Regions from separate parts of the Flavobacterium niveum genome, predicted to be linked through region 2. Evidence: riboswitches for the same ligand, from Rfam matches in the RefSeq annotation. Region 2 holds a riboswitch; the other holds the start of a gene.

Region 1 (8,635 bases), on a different contig from region 2:
ATGGAACTGCTGATGCGTGATCCTTGGCAGTCTGATCTTCCTTTTCTTTTTAAGGCGCTTTCAAAACAGAAAAATAAAGATATTCTTTGGGCAATGGTTAATGCAATGAAGCGGTACGAAATTCCAGGAGTGCCAATAAATAATCAGATTCCCAAAGATATAGGAGGATTAACGGTTACAATTGATGAAACTACTGACCCGGGCACTAAGAAATTTGACGATTATAGGAAGAAATTTTTGATGCTGTTTCAACATACATTCCCCGGGCAAATAGTTGTTGAAAACGAACTATTTAAGCAGGAATTGTCAAAACACAATGTTACTGAAGGTGCGCGAACGGTGGAGATTAGTAAATTTTTAAGGGATATGAGGATTGCTCCGCGCAATACTGTTAATTATAGTAGCCTGGGTGCGAAAGTAGCATATGGCTATAAAAACGGTAAGCTATATTTTTACACTCTTAAAACAGCCGGAAAAATTTTAAGCGAATGGTGGGAAAGCCTTTCCGAACCACAAAAAGCAGCAATACTAAATTATAAACCGGACACTAATTAGTGCCCGGTTTATAATATTGTGTCAGACCATCGAACCAATCCAACAATCTAACAATCCAAATGTCTAACAATCCAATAATCTAAAAAATCTCCTTAGCTATCGCTTTGATGTTTTCTGCTTTACCCATGCTGTAATAGTGCAGCACCGGTATACCGGCCTTAACCAGCTCCTTGCTTTGTGCAATGCACCATTCTATGCCCACCTGTTTTACGGCGGCATTGTCTTTGGCCTTAACCACCTCCATAATCAGCTCGTCCGGAAGGTCAACGCTAAAGCGGTGCGGAATGGTATTAAGGTGTTTTTTGGTGGCAATGGGCTTCAACCCCGGGATGATAGGTACCGTAATACCCTCCTTGCGGCATTTGGCTACAAAGTCGAAAAACTTCTGGTTGTCAAAGAATAGCTGGGTAACAATGTACTGGGCGCCGTTTCGTATTTTTTGCTTCAGGTAATGGATGTCGCTGTCCAGGCTTGGGGCCTCCATGTGCTTTTCGGGGTAACCCGCCACTCCGATGCAAAAGTTTGTCGCTGCCGAGTTTTGTAACTCATCGTCAAGGTACACGCCGTTGTTAAGGTTCACGATCTGCGAAACCAGTTCGGTGGCATAGTTATGCCCGTCTTTTTCGGGACGGAAGTAGGTTTCGTTTTTCACGGCATCGCCACGTAGTGCTACCACGTTTTGTATGCCCAGGAAGTCAAGGTCGATAAGAAAGTTCTCGGTATCTTCCTTAGAAAACCCGCCGCACAGTATGTGCGGAATGGCATCTACCTGGTACTTATTTTGTATTGCCGAACAGATACCCACAGTGCCGGGGCGTTTCTTCACCACGCGGCGTTCCAGCAGGCCGCTCGGTAGCTCCTTGTAATCGTACTCCTCACGGTGGTAGGTAACGTCTATAAATGGTGGGTTAAACTCCATAAGCGGGTCTATGCCATCAAAAATAGACTGTATGTTTTGCCCCTTAAGCGGTGGCAGTATCTCAAATGAAAACTGGGTTTTGCCCTGCGCGTTCTCTATATGTTCGGTTACTTTCATTATTGTTTTAGTTTAAAGTTTCAGGTTTCAAGTTGGTTTCACAGTTCTGGGAGGAACTGCCTACTGCCACTGAAAACTGAATACTTTTTAATCTGCTATATTAGGATTCAGCCATTTATTAGCTGTTTCTATACTTACATTTCTTCGTTTGGCGTAGTCTTCCACCTGGTCGGCTTTTATCTTTCCAAGTCCAAAGTATTTACTCTGCGGGTTCGCAAAATAATACCCCGATACCGATGCGGCCGGCCACATGGCAAGGCTCTCGGTAAGTTTCACACCTATTTGTTTTTCTACATCCAGCACCTCCCAAATGGTGTTTTTCTCCAAATGGTCGGGGCATGCAGGGTAACCCGGTGCCGGGCGTATGCCTTCGTACTGTTCCTTAATCAGTTCGGCATTGCTTAGGTGCTCTTCGTTAGCATAACCCCAAAACTCCTTACGTACACGTTCGTGCAGGTATTCGGCAAAGGCTTCCGCGAAACGGTCGCCCAGCGCCTTAGCCATAATTGAATTGTAATCGTCGTGTTCCTTTTCAAATTCGGCAGCTTTTTCGTCTACCCCAAAACCGGTAGTAACGCAAAACGCACCCATATAATCCTGCTTGCCGCTTTCAACCGGGGCAACAAAATCTGCTAATGCGATGTTTGGAGCACCTTTGGTTTTTTGTGATTGTTGGCGAAGCGTTAGGAAAAGGCCCTCAGGGCTTAACTGTATATCATCATCATTCACCGTATTCGCTTTGAAAACCCCAAAAATACCCTTGGCCTCAAACCAGTTTTCGTCTACGATTTGTTTCAGCATTTTTTGTGCATCGGCAAATAATGATTGTGCCTGTTCGCCCACTACATCATCGGTTAGTATCGCAGGGTACTTGCCGTGCAAATCCCACGTCTGGAAAAACGGTGTCCAGTCAATATAGGGTTCCAGTTCCTCCAGCTTAGGGTAAATGGTTTGCACACCTAATTGTTTCGGCTCAAATGGCGTAAAAGCTTCCCAATCAATTTTGTATTTATTCGCACGCGCGTCGGCTATGCTTAAAAAGTCTTTTTCGCGGGTACGGTTCAGGTAACCCTCGCGCAACTTGTCATATTCTTCGCGGATGGATTTGGCATAATCAGCTTTTACGGTAGTGCTAATCAGGCTTCCGGCAACAGTAACGGCGCGGCTGGCATCGTTAACGTGTACCACGGTGTCGCCATATTCAGGGGCAATTTTCACGGCGGTGTGGGCGCGGCTGGTAGTAGCGCCACCTATCATTACCGGTATGTTGATGTTAAGGCGTTCAAGCTCCTTAGCCAGGTACACCATTTCGTCAAGCGAAGGCGTTATCAGCCCACTCAATCCTATAATGTCTACCTGTTCCTTAACGGCGGTTTCTATAATTTTTTCGGGCGGAACCATTACACCCAGGTCTATGATTTCAAAGTTATTACAGGCCAGTACTACCGATACGATGTTCTTTCCGATGTCGTGCACGTCGCCTTTTACAGTTGCCATAAGCACCTTACCGGCGCTTGATGATTTGCCATCTTTTTCTTCTTCGATGAAAGGTAAAAGATACGCCACCGCCTTTTTCATTACACGTGCCGACTTCACCACCTGCGGCAGGAACATTTTACCCGAACCAAACAGGTCGCCCACCACGTTCATGCCCGCCATAAGGTTGATTTCAATTACCTCAATTGGTTTGGCGGCAGCAAGGCGTGCTTCTTCCACATCGGTTTCAATAAACTCATCGATACCCTTAACCAACGCGTGGGTAAGTCGCTCCTGTACCGGCAGCGCGCGCCATTCCTGTGCCTGTTTTTCGGTAGTTTTTACATCGCCCTTTACATTTTCGGCGAAAGCCAAAAGGCGTTCGGTAGCATCATCGCGACGATCCAAAAGCACGTCTTCTACATGCTCCATGAGGTCTTTATCTACGTTGTCGTATACCTCAATCATCTCGGGGTTTACAATACCCATGTCCATACCGTGCTGTATGGCGTGGTACAGGAATGCCGAGTGCATGGCCTCGCGAACCCTGTCGTTACCCCTAAAGGAGAACGATACGTTACTCACCCCGCCGCTTACGTGGGCGTGTGGAAGGTTGGTACGTATCCATTTGGTAGCCAGAAAGAAGTCAATCGCATTGCGGCGGTGTTCTTCCATACCCGTAGCTACGGGGAAAATATTCGGGTCGAAAATAATGTCTTCCGGCGGGAAGCCCACTTTGTCGACCAATATATCGTAACTGCGCTTGCAAATTTCTATACGACGTTCGTAGGTGTCGGCCTGGCCGGTTTCATCAAATGCCATGATAATGGCCGCCGCACCGTAGCGTTTTATCTTTTTAGCGTGGTCTATAAACAATTCCTCACCCTCTTTAAGGCTGATGGAGTTCACCACGCTCTTGCCCTGTGCCACTTTAAGCCCTGCCTCAATGATTTCCCATTTAGAGCTGTCTATCATCAGCGGTACACGGGCTATGTCCGGCTCACTGGCTATCAGATTCAGGAACTTGGTCATGGCATACACGCCATCCAGCATTCCCTCGTCCATATTCACGTCGATAATCTGCGCGCCGCCTTCAACCTGCGCACGGGCAATATCGAGTGCTTCTTCGTATTTTTCTTCTTTGATTAAACGTAGGAATTTACGCGAACCCGTAACATTAGTACGTTCGCCCACGTTTATAAAGTTACTTTCGGGGGTAACGATAAGGGGTTCTAAACCAGACAAGCGTAAATAACGGTTGTTGGTTGTTGGTTGTTGGTTATTGGTAACTTCACTCATGCCTGCATCTTCTTGTAATAATTAATAAAACCATTTAAAAGCCTTTTGCATGATTGAATTAATCCAATAAGCTCTTCAAATTCTTTTTCATTTAAATATTTTTGGTCTAAAGCCAAATAACATTGTGTTTCAAGTTCAAATAAAGATCCTCTGGCAATATGGAGGAAATGTATCGTTTCTTTGGTGGTTTGCCTACCACATCCTTCAGCTATATTTGAAGGTACTGATACAGCACACCTCCTCATTTGGTTTGTTAGCCCGTATATTTCTTCCTTCGGAAATTGTTTTGTTATTGTGTAAAGGACATTGGTCAGTTTTCTTGCCTCAACCCAAACATCTAAGTTCGTATATACCATATAAGTTCACGTTCTGTCCAACAACTATCAACCAACAACCAACAACTTTCTGGGTTCATATTCAGACGCTACTTCAGCAATCAAACGGATGTGATCCGGCGTGGTGCCACAACAGCCGCCAATTATATTAATAAGGTTGTCGTCAAGGTATTCCCTGATGAGTACCTGCATTTCTTCGGGAGTCTGGTCGTATTGCCCAAAGGCGTTTGGCAATCCGGCATTCGGGTGTGCCGAAACGCTGAACTGTGTATTGTGCGCCAAACGTTTCAGGTAAGGTTTCAGCTGGTCGGCGCCCAAAGCGCAGTTAAACCCAACACTTAATAACGGTATATGCGAAATCGAAATCAGGAATGCTTCTACCGTTTGTCCGCTCAGGGTACGCCCCGAAGCATCAGTAATAGTTCCGCTCACCATAATGGGAATGTCAAGGCCCAGTTCATCCTTAACTTCCTCTATGGCAAAAAGCGCTGCCTTTGCGTTAAGCGTATCAAAAATGGTTTCCACCAAAAGTATGTCTGAGCCGCCATCAATCAACGCCTTTACCTGCTCTTTGTAGGCGATGCGAAGGTCGTCAAAGGTTACGGCGCGGTAGCCCGGGTCGTTCACATCGGGACTCATGCTGGCGGTACGGTTGGTAGGACCTATAGAACCGGCTACAAAACGTGGCCTGTCGGGGTTGGCAGCGGTAAATTCATCGGCAACTTCCCTCGCGAGGCGTGCCGACTCATAGTTCAGCTCATACACAAGGTCTTCCATGTGGTAATCGGCCATGCCTATGGTGGTGCCACTAAAGGTATTGGTTTCCACAATGTCGGCTCCGGCAGCAAAGTACTGGCGGTGCACGTCTTTAATGGCCTCGGGCTGGGTGAGGGTCAGCAGGTCGTTATTGCCCTTAAGCGGGTGCGGGAAATCCTTAAAGCGTTCGCCGCGAAAATCTTCCTCGGTAAAACTATGGCGCTGCAGCATGGTTCCCATGGCTCCGTCAAGTATCAAAATGCGTTTAGCCAGCGCGTCGTGTATAGGTAACATTAGTTTCAGGTTTAAAGTTTCAAGTTGCCATTGGCACTTAAAATTTGTTTCTAAAAATTATGTCATCAGGTGGGGTAGAAGGGAGGGTAAATTCCGTTTCTGTTATCTATCCGCGTTTTACTTGGTAGAATGTAGCACCTTCTTTACAGGGAAAGGGTTGCTAAGGTTTCATCGGGTCTAATCCCTCCACCTTTCGTGATAACATGTTGCAATTGTGTTAAAGAACACTGCAAAAGTAATATATAGATTTGTAGAAAGCAAATATTAGTTTTGGATGTTAGTTTGCATGTTTTTGTTAAATTTATAAAAAGATTAAAACAATCGTTTTAGTCTTTAAGATGTAATTAAGATATTGTCAGGTTTGTAATAGAATGTGTCTTAGGGCTTATATTTTTAAAATTGGAACATATGAAAAAAGATATTAATGAAAAATGTTTTGGAACATTTGGTTGGCGTCAGTTTTGGGAAAATAGAACAGGAATTTTAAATGAATATGATCGTTTAAAGAAATTGAATGTAAATAATCCTGTTCGAACATCTCATGGTGTAGCGCTTGAGGCTAAAATACGTGAATGGTTAGGAAGTTTTTTACCCAAAAAATATGGTGTTACATCGGGTTATATCATACCAGATATTGTTGTGGGTTCGTATATGTTAAGGCATTTCGATATTATAATTTATAACCAGTTAGAAGCTCCAGTGCTTTGGTTGGAAGATAATAGTGATAATTCTCCAAATGGATCAAAAAAAGCAATTCCAGCAAAATATGTTAAAGCGGTTATTGAGGTCAAAGCTTCTTTTACCAAAAAAAGCATTATAAGTTCAATAGAAAAATTACAAGAGCTTAATGAGTTTTATGGATATCTTCCTGAGAGTTTTAGTTGCTATTCAATTTTTGCAGAAATTGGTAATGACTTACAAAATAATACTATAATTTTAGAGGAGTTTGTCAAAGCAACGGGAGTTGTAGGATACAAAAGTAGTTTGGTTTTAAGGAATAGTGTGGATGAAGATGCTTCAGGGCAAATTAATTTATTTAATTCTGATGATAATGACAAAAAAAACCTAGACAGCGCTTTATGTAAACCTTTGGATGACTTGAATATATATGTTGATAAATTAGGTAATCTACAAATAACTGAGCAATTTGTAGGTGCGTCTTTGCATGTAACTTCGGAAAATACACTTTCTGTTACAAAAATGTATGCTCCATGTATAATTAAGGATAATATAGCAGTGCAATTAATGTGGTCTCATAATAGCTTTACAAGATTTTTTATTGATTTAATTAATTATTTAGAAGGAATACCTTCAGTTAAGGATAAAATGAATTTCGGGCAGATTTATGACAGAATTGAAAAGAGAGATATTTAAATCTTTACTATTTGAATAAAGTTTTTCTGTATAATTTTCAGCATTATGTGTTTAGTAGGGGTAATAAATTCCAAAACCAGCCCTAAGCTGTTTTTGCTTCCTCAACTGCCAGTTCGTATGTTGCAGGTGCCTGATGATATGATTGATTATTCTCCCTATTCTTTACAGATAACAATAATGTCTTTTTCTCCCCTGGGTTGTACGGGCAGGTTCAGCATTAAATCCAGTTCCTTAGAATACGATGGCGAACCATAACTGGGGTAAATATATTCGAAATTATATTTCTCAAAAAGCTTGTGTTCAATAGTGCGGAATGCACTGAAGAAATTACCTAAAGCCTTCTTTTCGGTTGCGTTTTCCGGCCTGAAGTGCGTAAGGGTAATGTTGTTAAGTTTAATGATAAACACCTCCTCATCTTGTGTAAACGGGTAGCCTTTTTCTATACGCTTAGCTTCCTGCAGGTATAGTTGTACTATTTCTTCGCGGGTATAGCATGCCTTGTTTATGGGGAGCAATTTGCCCATACCGCACCCTGCGCAGGTTAGTAACAGTAGTGCAGCAAATAGTATACGCATAGAGGGTTAGTGTTTGGTATGGTAAAGATATAAAACAGAAAAGCAGCCTATGCGGCTGCTTCCTTAGTTTTTCCGGCAATTTGCAGTACGGCATCATACAGCGCATCGCCTGCGGCAGTGGCATCGCCCGGTACCGATGGTATAAAACGGTAGCCCAACCCGCGGGTTTCGGTAAGGAACTTAATGCCCTTTTCGAAATTCTCAGGCAGGTACTGCACCGTTTCGTTAATCGATACAATGCTGAAGCCCGTGCGTACCAGCGTAGGGTACTCGGCAGGCAGTTCGGCACTTGGCGTGGCATCTACAAAAATTACGTTATGCAGGTCGTGCTCCAATACATACTCTACCACATCGTCTATCTTAAACGGAATGGCAAAACGTATAAAGTTGGCTTCCCATGCATAGCCGTCGGCGTCTTTCTCAAAAAAGGCCACACTGCTGTTAGTAATCACCGGAAAACGGATATCGGGCGCGGGTGTGGTAATATCCTCGCGTCCTTTTAATACTTTATTTATGAGGGCGCTCCCGGCGTTTCCGATACCGAAGAGCACTATGTTTATTGTATTTGGCATAGTATAAGTGTGTATTTTTTCTTTCCGAAGGAAAGCCTTTGTGTTCTTTAATAGTATTTTGGGTAATCATCATTGCTTTGTGAACCCTGTGAAAAAACTTAGTGTTCCTTGTGGTAAAAATCCCTCGCAAAGACGCTAAGCCGCAAAGTTTTATGTTCACTTAAAAAAGAAACTGCCTTTGGTGCCGACCCAAAGGCAGGTCTCAAACAAACAAACAAAAAACAACTTAAAACAAACTTATGAGTCGTAACTGCTTTCTCTTCCATTTCGACTGAAGCGAAGCGTAATGGAGAAATCTCTTGCTTTTCAAATTTCTGTGTCATACGAGATGTCTCCGCTCCACTGCGTTCCGGTCGACATGGA
Region 2 (8,635 bases):
GGGCTGATAATGAATGTTATTTTTATGGTTAAGGTGTTTAAAGACGTGTTTAACAGAAAGAATTGATACGCTATTTTCTACATAAAGCCGGGTACGCACTCCTAACATTGTTTGGGGTGGTTACAGTTATTTTCTTTTTGTTTACCGTACTGCCGGGCGACCCTGCCCGAATGATGCTGGACCAAAACGAGAACAGCGAACAGCTGGCACTCATCCGTAAAAAATATGGTTTTGATAAGCCCATAAGTACACAATACTTGTATTACCTTAATGACCTCTCGCCGCTGTCGTTCCACAGTACCAATGCCGATGACTATACGTTTTTAGCAGAAGGGAAATACAGTGCTGCAAAACTGTTCACCACGGGCAATACAACTACTGTACTAAAAGCGCCTTATTTACGAGAAAGCTTCCAGAAAAGTGGCAAGAAAGTAACACAGGTAATAGGCGACACATTGCCAAATACCGTAGTATTGGCATGTTTTGCCATAGTTATAGCTATTGTAATAGGGGTAGTGCTGGGCGTTGTTTCGGCATTGTATAAAGACACCTGGATAGACCGCACCATAGCCTTACTGAGTACACTGGGCATGAGCCTGCCGTCCTTCTTCGCAGCCATATTGTTTGCATGGTTATTCGGATACTTGTTGCATGAATTTACCAACCTGAACATGACCGGCAGCCTGTACGAAGTGGACGACTTTGGCGAAGGCAGCCACATAAAATGGAAAAACATATTACTGCCTGCCGTAGTGCTGGGCATACGTCCGCTTGGGGTGGTGATACAGCTGATGCGAAACTCATTACTTGAGGTACTCAGTCAGGATTATATCCGTACGGCCCGTGCGAAAGGTTTAAGTGAAATACGCATCATCCGTAAACATGCCCTAAAGAATGCGCTAAACCCTGTGGTAACTGCCATATCGGGGTGGTTTGCAAGTATGCTTGCCGGAGCGGTATTCGTTGAATATATTTTCGGGTGGAACGGCTTGGGTAAGGAAGTGGTGGAAGCACTTAATACACTCGACCTGCCCGTGATTATGGGCAGCGTACTGGTTATCGCCGCTACCTTTGTAGTGATAAACATATTGGTAGATGTGATTTATGCATGGCTGGACCCAAGGATTCGATTGGAATAAGATGAAATGGCTTTTTATACTATACGGACTACTTGTGTTTACGGCTTGCCAAAAGAACAAAGCAGTACCCTTTGCTGTAAAGACAAATAAAGATTCGGTAACAGAACAAGAAAAACCTATAGTGCCGCCGGCTGAACCTGAAATCCGTAAGCCCGAGATTGGAGTTCAGGTAGGGATTGTTTCAGGAAAAAGAATTGCATACGACAGTTACAAGACTAATGACTGGACGACAGAGAAATTTGTAGTGTATATGAAAAACGGTACTGTAAAGGATACCTTGTTTTCACTTAACGAAGCTGATTTTAGTGACTATTATATTTCCGGTGCTGAGGTGCTCTTACTTCAGGGGAAGCCATTTATTTATGTAAGCTCAGATCATACATATGGGCATACCCAAGGGTATTTGTATTCGCTTGACATTGCCAAAAATAAAGCATACCCTGTAAAAGAGGAGCCTTCGTCTGAAACCTATAAAATACCGGACAGCCTTTTTACAGGCCATGTTACCTATTTTGGACTTGCTAAAAATGAAGATAACAGTTTTAGCTTTGGTGCCAACCTGCATTCTCCAAATCAGGTTGCTTATACATATATTAGCAGGTGCAAAGTGGTAGCAAAGCGTAATAGTAAATATGTATTAAGGACTTATGAAAGGACATTGTCTGACGAGAACGGCAATGTTATTAAAATTAAATAACGCGCTTTTTGTTAGAGGCGATGTCGTAAATTTGCTACAATTAACTATATATTAAAATGAAAAAACTATTTTTACTGCCAATACTGTTTATAATGATAGCATGCCAGGCACAGGATAAAACCGCTTTCGGTAATGAAGCGCTTGAAGCAAAAATGACCGCTGTAGACGGTACCCAGATAGCTTTTAAAGACATACTTGCCCAGTATAAAGGCAAGGTTGTGGTTATAGACGTTTGGGCATCATGGTGCCCGGACTGTAAAAAGGGCATGCCAAAGGTACACGACCTGCAAAAGCAGTTCCCTGATGTGCAGTACCTGTTCCTGTCGTATGACCGTGTTATCGAAAAATGGAAAGCAGGTATAGAGTCGTTCAACACTAAGGGCGGCGACAATTACCACGTAGGTACCAGCATGAAGGAAGGTGCTTTTAGCGAAGACATTAAGCTGGACTGGATTCCGCGCTATATGGTGATAGACAAAAACGGTAAGATAGCGCTGTTCCGTGCTATTGAAGCCGACGATGAGAAACTTATCAGTACACTAAAATCAATACAATAATGAGAAAGAAGATCGTTGCAGGTAACTGGAAAATGAATAACGACATTGACCAGACCGTAGCCCTGCTTGATGAACTAATAGCTAAAAAGCCTGAAACTACTACTGCTAAACTGGTAGTAGCACCAAGTTTTATCAACCTTACTACTGCTGTAGCCAAAACTAACGGTACCGGTATTATTGTTGCTGCACAAAACATGCACCAGGCCGAAAGCGGCGCTTATACAGGTGAAGTATCGGTAGGTATGCTTAAAAGCGCACACATTAATACTGTAATCCTTGGCCACTCTGAAAGGCGTGCTTATTTTGGCGAGACCAATGAAATCCTTGCCAAAAAAGTAGATACAGCCCTTGCACATGGCCTTACAATTATATTCTGCTTTGGCGAAGAACTTGCCGACAGGCAAAGCGAAAACCACTTTGCGGTGGTAGAAAGCCAGCTTCGCGAAGGTATTTTCCACATTGCGCAGGAAAACTGGGCAAACGTAGTACTTGCTTATGAGCCGGTTTGGGCTATCGGCACAGGCCTTACGGCTTCACCGGAGCAGGCTCAGGAAATGCACGCGTTTATCCGTAACCTAATTGCAGAAGCAGTAAGCCCTGCAATAGCTGAAGCTACTTCTATCCTTTACGGTGGTAGCGTGAAGCCTGATAATGCAGCTGAAATTTTCGGTAAGCCCGATGTAGATGGCGGCCTTATAGGCGGTGCATCGCTTAAAGCGGATGATTTCCTTGGAATCCTTAAAGGTATAGAATAATATCTTTACCATAAAAATAAACAAGGCGGCTCTTTCGGGCCGCCTTTGTTGTTGTATAAAGTAATGATTACTTATTTTCTTTAAGTACCATATCTATGGTTACCGCAGCAGAAATAATCGCGATACGTGTTTTTGTATCTTCAAGCGCACCGCTTATGTGCACGTGGTATTTATCAGCAGTGGTGAAAAGCTCTTTTAATGCACCTGCCCACTTTTTGTTTACTACACCTATAGGCTGGTTTTTGGCATCGGTAATTTTAAAGTCCCAGGCCACAAAGTCGCCTTTAATATAGCCCAGTGGTATGCCTGCCATATCGGTAATGTTGAAAGCAGGTTTAAGCAGCGTGAATTTTTGTTTTATCTGGCCCACAGGTGTACCGTTTGCATCAGCTATGGTAATTTTAGACATAAAGAATGTCCACCCGCGCGAAATAGTAGCCTGTAGCTGGCCTTGTGCATCACGGATTTCAAGAAGGAAAGGCAGCATTTTTTTGTTCAGTATAAGCCTTAGAGCTTTTTGCCCACCGGTAAGTTTCTGGTTGATGTTACCCAGCTGCTGGCCATCGCCATCGTATACGCGGTACGCATTTTCAAATTTGAACATGTTTACTTTTTCATCAATAAAGTAAGTGTTGCCACTAAAAAAGTTTGATTCCATAAAAGGTCGGTTAAATGAATTTGTGAATGTTTTAAAAATTAGCAGCGCTAATATATTCAAAAGTTCAATACAAACCGCTTTTTGTTAAAAAAAGAAACCTCCCCAGTGGAGTAGGGAGGCTTCCGGTAATTGGAAAATAGTTGAAAGAAAATCCTTTGTTTGTTATGCAGGCACGGCTACCTGCGCTGTGGAGGCGTTCTTCGTTTCCTTAACCACATTGATAAGGATAAACGAAACATCGCTGCCGTATTGCTGTTGCAGTTGTTTAAGGTTGCTCAGCGTAATATCTCCTGTAATGTAGCCCGCGCTGTTATTAAGGTAGGCTTCCTCTACAGTATTAAATTTCAGTTTCAGGGCTTCCGCATCGTCTTTAAGGTGACGCAATAGTACCTTAAGCTCGGCATCGTTGCTTAGGCTCAGGTTTTCCTGGCGCAGTATCTTTTTATATTCGTAGCGGTAGTCATAGCTCAGTGCCGAAATATCAGACAATACAGCCGATGCTGTAGGGTAAGCACCCGCACCACGGCCTACGAAGAAATGTGTATCGGCAAAGTACGTTTTGGTAAGCACACCGTTAAACACATCGTCTACGTTATACAGACGGTCTTCCGGGGTTACAAACTTAGGCGTCACAAATGCCGAAATGGTATTGTCTGCACCTTTAAAAGCCTGTGCTACCAGTTTTATCTTAAAGCCTTTTTCTTTGGCGTACTTCAGTTCAAGTTCGCCTATATTGTCTATGCCCAGGTTGAATATCTCATCAGGGGTAGCTATGTAGCCAAACGAGTGCGCCAGTAATATCTGTAGCTTGTATTTAGCATCAAAACCGCCGGTATCCAGTATCGGGTTACTTTCGGCAAAGCCCAAATCCTGAGCCTGCTTCAGCGCATCCGCATAGCTAAGGTTTTCGGAAAAGGTCTTGGTAAGTATATAGTTTGTACTGCCGTTTACAATGCCTTCTATAGAATCAAGCAGGTCGTTATCGTAGTACTCCTCCAGGTTACGGATGATAGGCATACTGGCACAAGCAGCCGCTTCATATAGCAACGGTACATTGTACTCGCGTTGCAGTTGCAGCAGTTCGGCAAAGTGTTCGGCCACCATTTTTTTGTTGGCGCTTACCACAGCCTTGCCTTTTTTCAGTGCAGCCGTTACAATTTCGTACGCAGCATCGGCATCGTCTATAAGCTCTACCACAACATTAATGCTGTCGTCGTTAAGGATGTCGTTTTTATCGTACGTAAAATTTTCCGGGCCTATTTCACGCTGCTTGTTCTTGTCTTTTACGCAAATGTTCTTGATTGTTGCCTGAAGGCCCGGAGTTTTTTGCAGTACTTCATACAGGCCATGCCCTACTACACCAAACCCAAATAAGCCTATATTCAATTGTTTTCTAGCCATTTTTCCCTATCCTGAGGTGATTTTTCTTCTTTTTAATTATACGGTTGCCGATGCATTTTCCTGAACGCTTATTGCCACTGCAAAAGCCTGTTTCAGGTCTTCGATAAGGTCGTCTGCATCTTCAAGGCCTACGCTAAGGCGTATAAGGCTGTCGGTAACACCTGCCTGGTAACGCTTTTCTGCCGGGATAGACTTGTGGGTCATTTCACACGGTAAACACAGCAGGCTTTTCACCCCGCCAAGGCTTTCGGCAAGTTTAAACAACTTGGTGCTGCTTACTATTTTGCTGGCCAGTTCTTTGTCGTCTATCACCAGGTCAAACGTTACCACACCGCCAAAGTACTTCTGTTGCTTTTTGGCAATTTCGTGGTTGTGGTGCGTAGTAAGGCCCGGATAGTATACGTTTTTAACCAGTTTTTCTTCAAGAAGGTATTCAGCCACTTTTTGTGCATTTTCGGCATGTGCCTTAATGCGCAGGCTAAGGGTTTCTATACCGCGGATAACCAACCAGCTGTCAAACGGCCCAAGGATGGCACCCGAAGCATTCTGGATGAATTTTATTTTGTCGCCAAGTTCCTGGGTGGCTGTAACCACAAGGCCGGCAATAAGGTCACTATGGCCCGAAAGGTATTTTGTAGCACTGTGTACCACGATGTCGGCACCAAGGTTAAGCGGCTTTTGCGCTATTGGCGAAGCAAAAGTATTGTCTACGCAAAGCAGTATGTTATTTGCCTTGGCAATCTTGCCAATGGCTTCAATATCAGAAATTTTCAGTGTAGGGTTTGTAGGCGACTCTATCCAGATCAGTTTGGTTTTGTCGGTTACGGCATCGGCTACGTTTTGTGCATTGGTAGTATCTACGTACTTAATGCTGATGCCGAATTTTTGGTACACATGGGTAAACAACCTGAAGGCACCACCGTAAATATCGTCTACTGCAATAACCTCATCACCGGCGCTAAGTAGTTTTATAACGGCGTCTATCGCTGCAAGGCCGCTGGCAAAAGCGTAACCGTTAGTACCGTTTTCAAGCTGGGCTATAGTATCTTCCAGTACCTTGCGGGTAGGGTTGTTGCTGCGTGCATAATCAAAGCCTTTGTGAACACCCGGTGCATCCTGTACAAATGTTGAAGTTTGGTAAATAGGCACCGAAATACTTCCGGTTAGCGGGTCGATAGGCAGGTTGTTCAGGATTGCAGTTTGTTCTTTCATCTTTTCGAATTAATTTTTGTTAAACATTTCGTTTCTCAAAAACTATTCAAAGCCAGGTATCGAAAAGGCATAAAATAAAAAAGCCTTCCCGACAAGTCAGAAAGGCATATATGGTAAATTATATATTTGCTGTTTCTTACTTATCTTTCCCCGCCATAGGCGTGGTTGAATGTGGCACCTTATCAGCACAAATGCAGGACAGGTTGCCAAGACGTCATCGGGTCAATTCCCTCGGTCTTTCTGGATAAGAATAATTTTGAAGAACTTGCTGCAAAGGTAAGGGAGGAGTTTTTTATTTTCCAAATATTTTCGTGAAAAAATTTCAACCCGCTTGGTTTTTTTGTTTTAACTTATTGGTTTTAAGAAAGTTGTGTTATGTGGAAATTTGCGAAAGCGTAATCAAAACAATCGCCACCAGTGCTAAGAATATCCCGATGTAATTTTTAGTTGTAAGTTTTTCCTTAAATAAAAAAACACCTGCAAGGCTGCCCAAGACAATAACCCCCATGTTCATGGCAGCAAAAACCGTCGACGGGTTTTCGGCAAAAGCCTGATGTGCTTTCAGGTAAAAAAGGATGTTGCCAAAATTAAAAATACCCACCAAAAGCCCAAATGCAAAGTTGATAGGCTCTATATTCCTCTTTAAGAAAATAGCTTCGTAAATTGTGATGAGGAGGGTAACCACAAGTGCCCCTGTAAATATCATAAATAGCGATGTGGTGTAGCCCGGTTTTTCCAGCAGTGCCACCTGTTTAAACAGCGTATCTACCACCCCGAAGCCCAGCAATACAACCGTAGGGAATATCCATTCCCGGCCTGTATTCCCGGTTTCTTCCTTCTTACTCAGTATAAGCATTAGTGCGGGGAAACCCACTACAAGCCCCAGTATTTTCCAGGTGTTAAATGCCTCATGGAAAATAAGCCATGCAGCCAGTATGGGAATAAACAAAGACAACCTTTGGGCGGCATCGGTTTTTACAATGCCCACATGCTTTACAGATGCTGCCAAAAAGAGGAATATAGAGGGCAGCAAAACCATAAGCGGTACATAAACCGGCCAGTGTTGCCCCATGTAAGATACGTCAGCCTCCGGCTTAAAAAAAAGGTAGCACAGCAGCAGTGCCACTACATAATTACACAATATCAGCTGGGTACTGCGGCGTGCTTTCCTGCCCGCAATTTTAAAGATTATCCCCACCGATACGCTGCATAGTATGCTTAACAATAAAAATAACATTTATAAAAATTTCCACAAAAATAATCTAAGAATGCATAACATTTGTAATCGTTTTTGTTTTTTCATAAAGGGTTTAACTAATTGAGTTAGCGAACCTTTTTTTGAATTTTTAGTATAGCGCTTTACAGCATATTGTTTACATTTGGTAAAATGTATGTTTATTTAATTCCCCCACATTATGAAAAAAATTATATCTTTTTTATTATTATTTAGCTGTTTGGCCTGCTCGCTTGTATTAGAAGATGATGATTCGGTAAGCTCTGGCGAAAGCACTAATTCTGAAGCCAAATTATATGGATTGATAATGCAATATCGCCATGAGAAAGGATTGCCTCCAATTCCTATATCTAACTCATTGAATTTTGTTGCGCAAACACACGCTAAGGATTTAGTTGATAACAAACCTGATGTCGGTAATTGTAACCTGCATAGTTGGTCTGATAAAGGAGACTGGACATCTTGTTGTTATACAGAAGACCATGCAAACGCAGCCTGCTTATGGAATAAACCCAGTGAACTCACGTCTTATACAGATAATGGTTATGAAATAGCTACAGCATATTCTTCAAGCGGCAGAAATAAAACAATGGGTGCTGAAGAAGCACTGGAAAATTGGAAAAATAGCCCTGGGCATAATGCTGTAATTATTAATGAAGGTGAATGGGCTAATCATCCTTGGCAAGCTATTGGTATTGGTATGTATAAAGGGGTTGCTCTTGTTTGGTTTGGAGAAGATATTGATGAATACTAACGTTTCTCGTAGATTTGCTGAATATTGACCTGATTTGCTATGAAAAAGCTTTACATACTGTTATGTTTCCTTTTTGCTTTGGCCCTGCATGCCCAGCAAGATGCCTGGGTATACTTTACTGATAAGCCCGATGCCGACTATTATCTGGCAAACCCGCTGGAAATGCTGTCGCAAAAAGCACTGGACAGGCGTACCGCACAGGGCATAGCTTTGGACGAAAAAGACGTA

What was found. Region 2 has a riboswitch for S-adenosylmethionine ahead of ACZIX4_RS14760 (trans-sulfuration enzyme family protein). Riboswitches for the same ligand answer to the same signal wherever they lie in the genome.
Region 1: linked by a shared signal. The riboswitch ahead of ACZIX4_RS12630 (homocysteine S-methyltransferase family protein) and the one ahead of ACZIX4_RS14760 (trans-sulfuration enzyme family protein) in region 2 are both predicted to bind S-adenosylmethionine.

What each region holds. Positions count from the first base shown of each region.
Region 1 is NZ_JBUYSX010000004.1:414,768-423,402, forward strand. It holds gene ACZIX4_RS12610 (hypothetical protein) at 1-555, shown strand, start outside; gene metF (methylenetetrahydrofolate reductase [NAD(P)H]) at 635-1,591, opposite strand; gene metH (methionine synthase) at 1,679-4,366, opposite strand; gene ACZIX4_RS12625 (four helix bundle protein) at 4,363-4,722, opposite strand; gene ACZIX4_RS12630 (homocysteine S-methyltransferase family protein) at 4,750-5,751, opposite strand; SAM riboswitch class I at 5,851-5,956, opposite strand; gene ACZIX4_RS12635 (DUF6602 domain-containing protein) at 6,160-7,125, shown strand; gene ACZIX4_RS12640 (hypothetical protein) at 7,281-7,700, opposite strand; gene ACZIX4_RS12645 (hypothetical protein) at 7,748-8,272, opposite strand.
Region 2 is NZ_JBUYSX010000005.1:375,256-383,890, forward strand. It holds gene ACZIX4_RS14725 (hypothetical protein) at 1-66, shown strand, start outside; gene ACZIX4_RS14730 (ABC transporter permease) at 63-1,139, shown strand; gene ACZIX4_RS14735 (hypothetical protein) at 1,141-1,836, shown strand; gene ACZIX4_RS14740 (TlpA family protein disulfide reductase) at 1,893-2,393, shown strand; gene tpiA (triose-phosphate isomerase) at 2,393-3,148, shown strand; gene ACZIX4_RS14750 (LURP-one-related/scramblase family protein) at 3,216-3,806, opposite strand; gene ACZIX4_RS14755 (homoserine dehydrogenase) at 3,969-5,192, opposite strand; gene ACZIX4_RS14760 (trans-sulfuration enzyme family protein) at 5,244-6,419, opposite strand; SAM riboswitch class I at 6,557-6,670, opposite strand; gene ACZIX4_RS14765 (EamA/RhaT family transporter) at 6,793-7,656, opposite strand; gene ACZIX4_RS14770 (CAP domain-containing protein) at 7,835-8,407, shown strand; gene ACZIX4_RS14775 (S8 family serine peptidase) at 8,447-8,635, shown strand, end outside.